3 regions of the Phytobacter diazotrophicus genome follow, and region 2 is predicted to be linked to each of the others. Evidence: predicted binding sites of a transcription regulator. Region 2 holds the regulator's gene; each other region holds the start of a gene.
What was found. The regulator CRP, encoded in region 2, controls carbon source genes, mostly activating them, when cyclic AMP is high. The targets are predictions, from matches to a motif close to ATGTGANNNNNNTCACAT.

Region 1: a site for CRP is predicted at 1,281-1,298, ahead of ACS0RQ_RS22980 (glycoside-pentoside-hexuronide (GPH):cation symporter). Genes of this name have one in related genera too.
Region 3: a site for CRP is predicted at 1,116-1,133, ahead of garD (galactarate dehydratase). Genes of this name have one in related genera too.

Annotation. Positions count from the first base shown of each region.
Region 1 covers NZ_CM125428.1:4,729,351-4,731,628, forward strand. The annotation lists gene aroP (aromatic amino acid transporter AroP) at 1-1,235, shown strand, start outside; gene ACS0RQ_RS22980 (glycoside-pentoside-hexuronide (GPH):cation symporter) at 1,405-2,278, shown strand, end outside.
Region 2 covers NZ_CM125428.1:457,054-459,331, forward strand. The annotation lists gene ACS0RQ_RS02090 (YccS/YhfK family putative transporter) at 1-695, opposite strand, end outside; gene crp (cAMP-activated global transcriptional regulator CRP) at 749-1,381, opposite strand; gene ACS0RQ_RS02100 (OsmC family protein) at 1,691-2,095, shown strand; gene ACS0RQ_RS02105 (phosphoribulokinase) at 2,196-2,278, opposite strand, start outside.
Region 3 covers NZ_CM125428.1:658,113-660,390, forward strand. The annotation lists gene garD (galactarate dehydratase) at 1-988, opposite strand, end outside; gene ACS0RQ_RS03235 (MFS transporter) at 1,412-2,278, shown strand, end outside.

The sequences.
Region 1 (2,278 bases), 1.4 Mb from region 2:
GGATTATCCTGGGTTATGCCATTGCGGGTTTCATTGCTTTTCTGATTATGCGCCAGTTGGGCGAGATGGTCGTTGAGGAGCCGGTTGCAGGCTCATTCAGCCACTTCGCGTACAAATACTGGGGTAATTTCGCGGGTTTTGCCTCCGGCTGGAACTACTGGGTACTGTATGTGCTGGTTGCGATGGCGGAACTCACCGCCGTTGGTAAATATATCCAGTTCTGGTGGCCAGAAATCCCAACCTGGGTCTCCGCAGCGGCCTTCTTCGTTATTATCAACGCCATTAACCTCACCAACGTTAAAGTGTTTGGTGAGATGGAGTTCTGGTTCGCCATTATTAAAGTGGTTGCTGTAGTGGCGATGATCCTGTTCGGCGGCTGGTTACTGTTCAGCGGCAGCGCAGGCCCACAGGCGACAGTACGCAACCTGTGGGAGCAAGGCGGTTTCTTGCCACACGGTATCTCAGGTCTGGTAATGATGATGGCTATCATCATGTTCTCCTTTGGTGGCCTTGAGCTGGTAGGGATTACGGCTGCAGAAGCGGACAATCCGGAGCAGAGCATTCCAAAAGCGACCAACCAGGTTATCTACCGCATCCTGATCTTCTATGTGGGCTCACTGGCTGTCCTGCTTTCTCTGCTGCCGTGGACGCGCGTTACCGCGGATACCAGCCCGTTCGTACTGATTTTCCATGAGCTGGGTGACACCTTCGTGGCGAATGCATTGAACATCGTCGTGCTGACTGCCGCGCTGTCGGTTTACAACAGTTGCGTATACTGTAACAGCCGTATGCTGTTCGGCCTCGCACAGCAGGGGAACGCGCCAAAAGCGCTGCTCACCGTCGACAAACGTGGTGTTCCGGTTAATACCATTCTGGTTTCCGCTGTGGTCACTGCGCTGTGCGTACTGATCAACTATATGGCGCCTGAATCGGCATTTGGCCTGCTGATGGCACTGGTGGTTTCTGCCCTGGTCATCAACTGGGCGATGATTAGCCTGGCGCATATGAAGTTCCGTAAAGCCAAACAGCAGCAGGGCGTGACGCCGCGTTTCCCGGCGCTGTTGTACCCGGTAGGTAACTGGATTTGCCTGCTGTTTATGGCGGCCGTACTGGTCATTATGCTGATGACTGACGGTATGGCTATCTCCGTATATCTGATCCCGGTATGGCTGGTCATCCTTGGCGTCGGCTATATGTTCAAAGAGAAAAGTGCAAAAGCGGTGAAAGCGCACTGATTTTGCCTGCTGCCCTCTCCCGCCCGGGAGAGGGTTGTTATTCAATTGTTATCAACCTCACACTTTCCCCTATGTAGCTGTTTTGTCCATGTTCCCGCCAACATCCTGTAACGCAAATTATGTTTAGCGGGCGAATAATTATTCCCACAACTCACTGGGAGTATCGTCGATGGACAACAGTAAACTATCTGTTAAAGAGAAAATCGGCTATGGGATGGGCGATGCCGGATGCAACATCATCTTTGGCGCCATCATGCTGTTTGTTAATTACTTTTACACGGATATTTTCGGTCTGGCACCTGCACTGGTAGGCGTCTTACTGCTCTCAATTCGCGTGATAGATGCCATCACCGACCCGATCATGGGTGCGATAGCCGACCGCACCCAAAGCAAGTACGGACGTTTTCGTCCATGGCTTTTGTGGATAGCCTTACCCTATGCCGTGTTCAGCGTGCTGATGTTTACCACACCGGACTGGACCTACCATAGCAAAGTTATCTATGCCTTTATTACCTACTTCCTGCTCTCACTCACCTATACCGCGATCAATATCCCCTACTGCTCGTTAGGCGGCGTGATAACCAACGATCCAAAAGAGCGTGTGGCCTGCCAGTCTTATCGTTTTGTGATGGTAGGGATTGCCACCCTGCTGCTGTCGCTGACGTTACTCCCCATGGCCGAATGGTTTGGTGGCGAAGACAAAGCCAAAGGCTATCAGATGGCGATGACGGTTCTGGCGTTTATCGGCATGTGTATGTTCTTGTTCTGCTTCGCTACAGTCCGCGAGCGTGTGCGCCCGGCGGTCCCAACTCATGACGTTATGAAAAAGGACATGAAGGATGTCTGGAAAAACGACCAGTGGGTGCGGATTTTACTGCTCACGCTGTGCAACGTCTGCCCGGGCTTTATCCGCATGGCCGCCACCATGTACTACGTGACCTGGGTCATGGGACAAAGCACTCACTTCGCCACTCTCTTTATCAGCCTGGGCGTTGTCGGCATGATGATCGGCAGTATGCTGGCAAAAGTCCTGACCGACCGCT
Region 2 (2,278 bases):
AAGACGCGGCGTAACCGCTTGTAGTCGTTGTTGTTATTTGCCGCCAGCATATGCAGTTGTTGGTAACACTGGCTAATCATATCCACCGCCTTTTGCTGGCGTGCCAGGAGTGGCGGAAGAGCTTTTTCTGGATCGACGTGCTGCGTCAGTAAACTGTATTTCGCTTCGCAATAGTCTGCCAGTTGGCGATACAGCAGGCTCAAGGATTCACGCAGCGGTTGCTCTCGCCACAACCAGAACCAGAAGGCGTTAAATGCGCCGTACCACAGGGTACCCAGCCCATAAATCAGCAACGGCTCCCAGATGGGCATGTTACCGGCGAGGCTGAGAGTAAAGATGGCGGCAATGAGCGAGGCGGGTAGAAGCCGCCCGTGTAATGCGCTGATTTCTGCTGTGACGCCGAGCAAGAGCGTTAATCCGCTCAGAATCAGCGGTAGCGGAATATTTTGCGTCAGTAATAGCTGTACCGTGAGGCTACTGCCCGCAAAGAGCGTGCCGCCGATAATGACGCGTTTGAAGAAACGTTTATGCAGAGTATCCAGACCGGCAATATTGCAGCAGGCGGGAACGAGAGAAAACAGCAGACCAAGATCGAGACGACCCGCGATCAGACCCACGGTCACAGGGAGGCATAACACCAGCGTTTGTCGCAGTGCATAGTTGATTTCGGGGTGATAAATCAGCCTGCGCCACATGGGGAAGAGAGACAAAAACGGCGCATCGTTAAGGGCGATGCGCCGCTTGAGAATTAACGTGTACCGTACACGACAATGGTTTTACCGTGTGCGGAGATCAGGTTTTGATCTTCCAGCATTTTCAGGATACGGCCGACGGTTTCGCGGGAACAGCCAACGATCTGACCAATTTCCTGGCGGGTAATTTTAATTTGCATACCGTCCGGGTGGGTCATTGCATCCGGTTGTTTCGCCAGATTCAGCAGCGTCTGTGCGATACGGCCCGTTACATCAAGGAAGGCGAGGTTACCGACTTTTTCCGAGGTGACCTGCAGGCGACGCGCCATCTGGGAAGACAAACGCATCAGAATATCCGGGTTCACCTGAATTAACTGGCGGAATTTTTTGTAGGAGATTTCGGCCACTTCACAAGCGGTTTTAGCGCGTACCCATGCACTGCGCTCCTGACCCTCTTCGAACAGACCCAGTTCACCGATAAAATCTCCCTGGTTAAGGTAAGAGAGGATCATCTCTTTACCTTCTTCATCCTTGATTAGCACAGCCACTGAGCCTTTGACGATGTAATACAACGTTTCCGCTTTTTCACCCTGGTGAATCAGCGTGCTCTTCGACGGGTACTTATGAATGTGGCAATGAGACAAGAACCATTCGAGAGTCGGGTCTGTTTGCGGTTTGCCAAGCACCATGCGCGGTTATCCTCTGTTATAAGCTGGCTCCAGACGCTGGATTCACATATCGCGTCCGGGGTTGCAATCTATCTTCCCCATACCTGGGAAGTGGACCGTCAGACATGCCTGCGGCCTGTAATATGTGATGTCCTCTGCATACATGCATAACGTCAATGTATCACTGTAGCATCGTGATTGTTTTAGCATAGCTTTTAACGCCTGTCTCCTGGTGTCTCGCTTCAGCTTGACGCAGGTCGCCTTCCGTTGCGAGTTTTCTTATGTGCGCGTAATCTGTAAAGAAAATTGTAACTCCGGAGTGAATTAAAAATGCAAGCTCGTGTGAAATGGGTAGAAGGTTTAACGTTCCTTGGCGAGTCTGCGTCCGGGCACCAGATCCTGATGGATGGTAACTCAGGCGACAAAGCCCCAAGCCCGATGGAAATGGTGCTGATGGCCGCAGGGGGATGCAGCGCTATCGATGTTGTCTCTATTCTGCAAAAAGGCCGCCACGATGTGAAAGATTGCGAAGTGAAGCTGACATCAGAGCGTCGTGAAGAGGCTCCGCGTCTGTTTACGCATATCAATTTGCACTTTATCGTGACCGGCAAAGAGCTAAAAGAGGCGGCGGTATCGCGCGCGGTGGATCTCTCTGCCGAGAAGTATTGCTCCGTGGCATTAATGCTGGAGAAAGCGGTGAAAATCACGCATTCATATGAGGTGATTGAGGCCTGAGAACACAGGTCGGATAAGCGTCGCGTATCCGACACATTCCCCGGTGGCGCTGCGTTTACCGGGGCTTCAGAGGGAGGCAGAAGTTGTGTCGGCTGGAGGCCTATTGAATCTTCTTCCCTTCCATCAGCCGTTGGACCAGCGGTGTCATGATCAGCTCCATTGCTAACCCCATTTTGCCGCCAG
Region 3 (2,278 bases), 200 kb from region 2:
GGATGGCATCACGCACTTCGGTTACTTCGGAGAACATGACCGTGCCACCGCAACGTATAAGCAGGTCAGAGGCGTAACCGACAGCCGGGTTTGCGGTCACGCCGGAGAAGGCGTCACTACCACCACACTGCATGCCGACAACCAGTTCAGAAGCCGGGCAGGTTTCGCGCTGGCGCTGGTTGAGTTTTTCCAGATGACGTACCGCAACCTGCAAAATATCGTCAACCATGGATTTGAAACCGACATGATGTTCATCCTGAAGACGGACAATACTGGCATCGTCTACCGGAATCGCTTTCACATCTTCTGTGCCCTTAAGCAGGCGTTCAGGCTGCAGTTTTTCACAGCCCAGGCCGATGACCATCACTTCACCGCCAAAGTTCGGGTTCAGCGCGATGTTGTGAATAGTGCGGATAGGCACAACGGCTGCCGGTGCGTTAATCGCCACGCCACACCCGTACAGATGGTTCAGGCCGACCACACCATCCACATTCGGATATTTCGGCAGCAGGTCGCGTTCAATAATTTTCACCACATAATCGACCACTCCCGCCACACAATGTACGCTTGTGGTGATGCCAAGGAGATTCTTGGTACCGACGCTGCCATCGGCGTTGCGATAGCCTTCGAAGGTGTAACCCTCCAGCGGCGGCAACGGTTCGGGCACTTTTGTCGCCAGTGGCAGTGTGTTCAACGGCGGCGCTTTCGGTAATTCAACGGTGGATTCGTCAATCCAGCTTCCGCGAGCAATATCACGCACTGCATAACCGATAACTTCACCGTAACGGATAATTTCCCCGTGATGAGGAATATCTACCAGCGCAACTTTATGACCTTGCGGGATATGTTCGATTAATTCGAGACCATCCGGAAAACGGGTACCCGCTTTTAATCCATTGTCATTAACGATGATAGCGACATTATCGGTGTCGTGTACTTTAATATAAAACGCCGTAGGCGACTGCTGTCTAATTTCAATGTCGGCCATTATCAAGTAATCTCCAGCTAACGATACGATGCATTACTCAAAAAAAAGAAAGAGAGGATGTTCTGTATTTCTCAGAAGTTAAAACCTCGGTTGATGAAATAAGAATGTCAGGAGTCTCAATATTAAAATGTGATCTAAATCACTTATTTTCGTGATTACCCGTCCTGTAAGGATGTGAATTGCCAGATCTGTGCATCAGCGCCCAGCTATGTGTGCATATGCTCAAAATAATCTTAATGGTTCATATTAAAATTGAGCAAACCACCAGTGCGTGGCCGAGTGGTGGTGATTATACTGTGCGGTAATAAAATACAAACATGCTATTACCTGATATTACTTTTCATGAGTTTCTTTTTATATATCGGGTAAATTACATATCAAGAAAATTATATCTTTAAATTAAGCTGCACCAGGGGAAACCATATGTCTGTGCAAAGTTCAGTTGAGGTAAAAAGGGGAATACCAACTCGCTATTTAATTCTGCTCATTATATTTATTGTTACAGCAGTTAACTATGCGGACCGTGCCACACTCTCCATTGCGGGGACTGATGTCGCGAAAGAGTTGCATCTTGACTCGGTATCGATGGGTTACATTTTTTCTGCGTTTGGCTGGGCGTATCTGCTGATGCAGATCCCAGGTGGCTGGTTACTTGACCGCTATGGCTCGAAAAAAGTGTACACCTGGAGCCTGTTCTTCTGGTCGCTCTTCACCTTCTTGCAAGGCTTTGTCGACGTATTCCCGCTCGCATGGGCCGGGATCTCGATGTTTATTATGCGCTTTATGCTGGGCTTCTCGGAAGCGCCTTCTTTCCCGGCAAACGCCCGTATTGTGGCGGCCTGGTTCCCGGCCAAAGAGCGCGGTACCGCTTCGGCGATTTTTAACGCGGCGCAGTATTTTTCACTCGCACTGTTTTCTCCGCTGCTGGGTTGGCTGACCTTCGCGTGGGGCTGGGAACATGTTTTCACCGTGATGGGCGTGATTGGTTTTGTGCTGACGGCGGCCTGGGTTAAATACATTCATAACCCAACTGACCATCCACGTATGACTCGCGAAGAGCTGGATTACATTTCTGCTAACGGCGCGGTGGTTGATATGGACCACAAAAAAACCGACAGCGATAAGCAATCTGGCCCGAAACTGGATTACATCAAGCAACTGTTATCCAGCCGTATGATGCTCGGCGTGTTCTTCGGTCAGTACTTCCTGAACACGATCACATGGTTTTTCCTGACCTGGTTCCCGATTTATCTGGTGCAGGATAAAGGCATGTCAATTTTGAAAGTGGGT